Regions from separate parts of the Corynebacterium sp. MSK218 genome, predicted to be linked through region 1. Evidence: predicted binding sites of a transcription regulator. Region 1 holds the regulator's gene; the other holds the start of a gene.
What was found. The regulator LexA, encoded in region 1, represses DNA repair genes until DNA is damaged. The targets are predictions, from matches to a motif close to CGAACANNTGTTCG.
Positions count from the first base shown of each region.

Region 2: the regulator LexA is predicted to act here: its motif matches at 1,219-1,232, upstream of QP922_RS04640 (HNH endonuclease signature motif containing protein).

Region 1 is NZ_JASPGN010000005.1:150,495-153,869, reverse strand. Features, by position in the region: gene sugR (transcriptional regulator SugR) at 1-427, opposite strand, end outside; gene lexA (transcriptional repressor LexA) at 803-1,525, opposite strand; gene nrdR (transcriptional regulator NrdR) at 2,361-2,819, shown strand; gene hrpA (ATP-dependent RNA helicase HrpA) at 2,816-3,375, opposite strand, start outside.
Region 2 is NZ_JASPGN010000004.1:115,184-118,558, reverse strand. Features, by position in the region: gene qcrB (cytochrome bc1 complex cytochrome b subunit) at 1-942, shown strand, start outside; gene QP922_RS04640 (HNH endonuclease signature motif containing protein) at 1,265-2,548, shown strand.

The DNA.
Region 1 (3,375 bases):
GCACGTCAGAAACCCCATTGCTGGCTAGAGAAAGGGCAATGGGAAGACTATTAGAGACTATATTGAACTGTCCAGCAGAGAAGCGCTGCCCGATCAGGTCAGCGAGGGCGTTAGTCGTTGTGCCTGCGTCGAGGAAGATACTGCCGCCATCCGGTAGCTGATCAAGAGCAGCTCGTGCAATAGCCATCTTTGCGCCAGTTGCAGAGCGTTGGCGCGTGTCCAGAGTGAACTCTGCGGTCTGAAAGGACTGGGAGGCCACAGCGCCGCCGTGGACGCGGTGAACAACGCCTTCGCGGTCGAGGACAGCAAGGTCTCGGCGGATGGTTTCGGCTGTGACGTCGAACCGTTCAGAGAGTTCGGTGACGTTGACTCGACCTTCCACGGCGGTCAATGAGGCAATCTGGCGACGGCGCTCTTCGGCGTACATAGTTCCTCCCTTTGAGGGGCTCCATGGGGTTGGTCGCTGCGCCAAGTCGGAATGGAGTAATCCGCGAGGCGGCTTAGCGGACGGAGCAACACGCGTTGCTGTGATGTTCCCATTCTCCCATTGAGTGCGGGCAAAACGGAACTAAGCAAAGAGAACTACACATCAAAAAGGCTTAATTTCTTGCCTAAACTGGCTCTGTACAGCGAATTTGGGAATCTGTGATCTTGGCCGCTAAACGGGCATAAATCGGACATCTACACACACAAGGGGGTAGGAGAAAAGATAAAACCCGCTCGATATGTCCACATGGAGTGAGGCAAGAAGGGTAAATCGAGCGGGGTAATGATAGGTGGAGGAGAGGCGGGTGTGTGAGGGTTAGAGCTTGCGGAACACCGAGACAACCTTGCCCATAATTTCCGCCTCGTCACCTTTAATGGGTGAATATGCGTCGTTGTGCGGAAGGAGCCATACGCCAGAGGAGTCACGGTGAAACTCCTTGACGGTGGCCTCTTCGCCGTCGAGAAGAGCCGCTACAAATTCGCCCTCTTCCGCTACGGACTGGGAACGGATAATGACCCAATCGCCATTTAGGATTCCGGCATCTTGCATGGAGTCACCTACAACCTGCAACATGTAAAGTTCCCCATTTCCTACGATGTCATCCGGCATTGGGAAATAGGTGTCGATGTTTTCTTCCGCAGTTATGGGGGAACCTGCGGCGATGCGACCTACTACTGGGATGTATGTCGGCGCCGAAGCTTCCTCAGGAATATCTCCAGTTGCAAATTCGACGACGTTTTTGGTGGCGCCGGTCTTGCGGCCGGGTTTCTTGGAATCGTCAGCGTTAGGGAAGTGGCGAACATCGACGGCGCGGGGCTTGTTGGGATCGCGGCGCAGGAAACCCTTCTCTTCGAGTTGCTTGAGTTGGTAGGCCACAGAGGAGGTGGATTGAAGTCCGGTGGCATCACCAATCTCGCGAATGCTTGGCGGATAGCCACGCAGCATCACGGCATCGTGGATCACTTCGAGAATGCGGCGCTGGCGAGCGGACAGAGATTCGAGAGTGGGTTGGTCGCTCTTCTTTGCTTTGCGGGCCATGTTTTCTCCTGGCTGACTCGAGGGATGGCGGTAGGGGTGTTTCTAGGGTGACGTAAACGGGGTAGAGCATTTCGAATGCCTGTCTCCTTTCTAGCATGGAAAGAAAAAATGTTCGACAGTTGCCACGCAAATATGGACAAACTTTCGAGAGGGTGTTATAAATCGAACATACCAACTAAATCGAACGATTGCGCGATGGCGGTGTTCGAAGGTGTCGGAGCGGTTTTCTACACTGTAGTCATCATCGTCAGCGAATGATTGCACTCTGAAAGGTAAGAACATGGCTATCGTACTTAATACCCCGAACAAGCATGGCTTCTCTCGCAATGAGGGAAGGATTTCTCGTCCTGAAATTGTCCCGCCAGCAGCTGTGTGGGAGCCTGCGGTTGCACAGTTTGCGCCGCGCCGCTCGCTACAGACTTCGCCTAGTGTTCGAACTTTATCTCCACTAGATAGAACACAAGAGCGTGACGTTAGGCGCTCTCGCTATTGTGCTTCTAGCGTAAAGTCGGGCTCGAACCGCCGCTTAGGAAACTCGAACGTAGGTAACTATGTTCTTGGTGCAGTCTTCGGTGTTGCTGTATTCGTCGGAACCGTGTGGGGCGGGCTGAGCATCGACAGTGAGGTGTCGTCGGCACCGACAACATCGCCCGCTACAGTGGCAACTTCGCACTAGGGACTATCAGAGGACTGGTAGGTACCCAGGCGGGTGAGCAGTGAGTAGACTACGAGGCGATAAGCTGCGTCTTGCCCGCTGATTGTAAGACGGTCCTTTTTTGGGGCTCGTTCACTCGGAAAGGCGCATTTGTGTGACCACGAGGAAGGATGCCGAGCCGTGTATTGCCCGTTCTGTCACAATGAACAGTCGCGCGTTATTGACTCTCGCGTTGTTGATAGTGGTACCTCGATCCGCCGCCGTCGAGAATGCACTGCGTGTAAGGGTCGTTTTACCACTGTTGAAAAAGCCGTTCTGCTGGTGGTTAAACGCAATGGCCTTGCCGAGCCATTCAGCCGTGACAAACTTATTCGCGGTGTTCAGCGAGCCTGCCAAGGCCGCGACGTCAGCGACGATGCATTGAAAAAGCTGGCGCAGGAGGTCGAGGAAACCATCCGCAGCCACGGTTCCTCTCAAGTCAATGCCAATGACATCGGGTTGGCTATCTTGGAACCCTTGCGTGACCTTGACGAGGTTGCCTACCTTCGTTTCGCCTCGGTGTACAAGTCCTTTGAAAGCGCGGACGACTTTGAGTCAGAGATTCGTCTCATGCGCCGTCGAGATAGGGACTCTTTCTAACGCAGTTTGTCGGTTGCCTTCTGCACACGGCGCAGTGATACTGCGTGAGCGGTGCCTAAACGCTGTGCAAAAAGCGATACGCGCAGCTCCTCGATCATCCAGTAGATGTCCTTGACCTCACGCGTTTTTTCACGCCCCGCAGGTATAGAACGCAAACGATTGGCCAGGTAAGCCTTGGCCTCGTCAATGTCAGCCTGGCGGTCAGCGTCTCGGTCCGGATCGAGGTTCATGTCCTCGAGACGGATCCGTGCGGCCTGGATGTAGCGTGGGAGGTGACGCAGATGCTGAATGCCGTGGACCGTTAGAGCATTGGACGGAAGCAGGAACTCGAGTTGCGCGCGTATGTCGTCGATAGCTGGTCCTTCCCAGTGCTTCAGTTCTGCCGAGAGGTTGGAATACTCTGCCAGGCCCGGAGCAATAGCTACTACCGACTGTCGCACGCGACCTGGTACCTCTGGCTTAACTGCGTTGAGAAGTGCGGTGAATTCCGCAGGACTGCGAACAGGGCCGCCCTTCTCCATCATGATGTCCCGCACGGCGGCGACACGGGCATCAT
Region 2 (3,375 bases), on a different contig from region 1:
CAGAAGCACACGCAGTTCCCTGGACCGGGTCGCGCTGAGAACAACGTTGTCGGTGTCCGCATCATGCCGGTCTTTGCCACCAAGGCAATTGGTATGGGCATGATGGTTGCTGGCGTACTGGCACTCATCTCCGGTCTCATGACCATCAACGCCATCTGGTCGCTCGGACCGTACAACCCGTCCCAGGTGTCCGCTGGTTCCCAGCCGGATATCTACATGCTGTGGACTGACGGTGTTGCCCGTGTCATGCCGGCATGGGAGCTCTACATCGGCAACTACACCATCCCGTCCGCATTTTGGGTCGCTCTGCTGTGTGGTCTCATGGTTATCTTGCTCTTCGCCTACCCCTTCATTGAGAAGAAGCTGACTGGCGACGACGCCCACCACAACCTCCTGCAGCGCCCGCGCGACGTTCCGGTTCGTTCCGCAATTGGCGCGATGGCCATCACCTTCTTCCTGCTGGTCACCCTCTCCGGTGGTAACGACCACGTGGCTAACTTCTTCCAGATCTCGCTGAATGCAATGACCTGGGTTGGCCGCATCGGTCTTATCGTCCTGCCTCCGATTGCGTACTTCATGACCTACCGTATTTGCGTTGGTCTGCAGCGTTCCGACCGTGAGGTCTTGGAGCACGGTATCGAAACTGGTGTTATCAAGCAGCTTCCGAACGGTGCCTTTATCGAGGTTCACCAGCCGCTCGGCCCAGTTGATGACCATGGCCACCCGATTCCGCTCGAGTATGCCGGTGCTCAGGTTCCGAAGCAGCTCAACCAGCTGGGTCTGGCTGACTCCGAGACCCAGGGCATCTTCTCCCCGGATGACGCTGGCATCATGTCCCGTGCACAGGAGATCCGCGAAGAAAACCACGCTGAGGAGGCGGAGATGTTCCGTCAGCTCAACGAGGCTAACCGTCGCGACGATGAAGAGAACGGCCGCATCTAGCGCCACCTTCTGAAACACGCTCACTGAGCCCGCTTCCTTCCTACCTAGGAGGGGAGCGGGCTTTTGCGATCCTTGGGGACGCAATGCTTGGCGACGTCCCCCTGACTTGCCTGAGTGTGGTGTTTGTCACAGTGTGGTGTGGGGTGTTTGATAATCCGCCGTCTATATGTGGTGTTGGCAAGAGTATGTTCGAATGGGTGTGTTGTTTTGGTCTAGTTGTGGTGGTGTGTTGTGGGGTCTGGTGTGGTGTTGGGTTGGTTGGGTAGTGTGGTGGCTAGAAAGGGTGTTCGTATTGTCTAGTATTTAAGGGGGGGTGTCACTTATGGTGGCAACCACAACTTCTTCTTCTTCTGTTCCGTTGGCGTATTTTTCTCATTCGAATCCTGATGATCCGGTATGTGTTGCGGGGATGTTTCTGCGGCGTGCGGAGTATGAGTTTTGGTTACATAATCTTCCGGCTTTGGAGGCTGATTCTGATAGTGAGGTGATGAAGCTTTCGGTCAGGACTGCTAAGACTGCTAGGCAGGTGGCGAAGAATGTGATGGGGGTTCTTCGGCTTCAGGAGTTACCGAAGGTTAAGCAGTTGCAGGATTCTAAAGCCTTGTTGGATATGGCGTCGCTGGTGGCGATTGATGAGGTGATGTCAAAGCTAGGCAGTCCGACCAGGAGGGTGGTGGCAGAAATTGATGAGAATCTTTCCCGCTGGTTTGTGCCGAAGCGGCCTAATCAGGTGTTTCCGACAGCGAGTCAGATTCGGCGCCGGGTGCGTGATATCGCCAAAGTACTGGATGATTCAGTAGCGTTTCGTGATACGCGCAAGAAGAACCGGTATTCCATCCTGACTAAAGGCCAGCGGGCCTATCTTGAGTTAGAAGTTGATTCCACTGTGGGTGTGGTCATCCACGAGATCATTAAAGAAGCCGCCAGAAGGCATGAGGTCTCCATGGCGGATGCCATGGTGTTGTTGCTGTCGGGCAGCCTGGAGCCTGAAGCAGCGAAAGTGGTGGTGCATACCTATAAGGCGTCTGATGTGGAGGGGGTACCGGTGTTTGTTCAGGGCCATGGGTGGCGTGGTGGGGATATTCCAGCGGCCACGGTGGTTGAGCGGGATTTAAGCCGGGTGCCTCAAGCTTCTGATTCTTATTGTCCGTCGGATTTTGTGCGTAAGTATGTTGAGGGCCGTGATGGGACGTGTCGGGCTGGGGGTTGTGATGTGCCGGCGTGGATGTGTCAGTTGGATCATCGGATTAATTATGCCGAGGGTGGGCCAACTCATCCGTATAATTTGGTGTGTTTGTGCCAGCGTCATCACAATATGAAGACCGAAGGCAGAGCCTTCTACATTTTGGACCCGGTTACCGGGGATGTGGTGTGGCTATTGGCTGATGGCAGTTGGGTGACAACGCAAGCCACTGGCCCGCTGGCACCGTCGATGCGCAGGTGGGCTCGCACTGTTGCGGAGGATGTTATGGCACACCGGGCAAAGATGCATGAAGATGCCAAAGCATTAAAGGTGGAGTTGGACAACGGTGAGATTGTGGAAGTCTTTGATATGACTGACCCGGCAGACCGAGACAACACTGGCGGCGGCGATATTCCCTTCTAGAAGGTTGGGGCGGCGATGCAGTGGGCTTGCTCGTCGTCAGAAACGACGAGGAGGGGCTAGGAACCCGGCGAAAAAGTGAGACTTGGGTAACGGTGATTTTCCTATCGTCGTCAGAAACGACGCCGGTGGAACGATTCGCGGCACCGGTACAAAGCTTCTTCGTCGCCATAGACGACGAAAAGGTGGCGGCGCCATATTGAGAGAGGGAGATAGGAATCGTCGTCTAGAACGACGAGATAGGAAATGAGCGTATTTAAGGGAGGCGAGTATAAGGATCGTCGTTTCGCACGACGATAAGAGCGCTCGGCTGGGGAAGGGCGGTGGTGCTAAGTGGCTGCGGTGGGCTTCTTTTGGGCGTGTTTATGTCTATGTGGCGCCCATATGTGCGGAGAAGATCGCTTGGTTAAGGCCCGTAACCTTCTGTTTACCTGCGCATTACCTTCGCGATGTGAGTGCCCCGACGGGAATTTTGAGGCCCAGATCTCTGATTGGGGTGACGTGGGTGACAGGAAAACCGCTGGAAAACAGCACTTTTTCCGGTGGGAAAAGTGTGCCGGAAGGGTTATGTGGGGCCACTGGTACTCCAAATTACGGCCAGGTGACAAAGGTCACATTCTGAAATTCTCTTACGGATTTCAGTTGGAATTCTCCGCAATGGTCCGGTTGTTGTCGAGCCTTGTGGTGGCTTGTCGTCGCAGGTAGGAGGGTGTGAACGGTGGCGCTTGCGTGTTAATGGTGTCTTAATTCTCGGGCCAGTCTCATTTGGGTTGACGTTTGGTAACAGGACGGTAACGGAGCGGGATTCGTGTTTCCAACTCGACATCGCT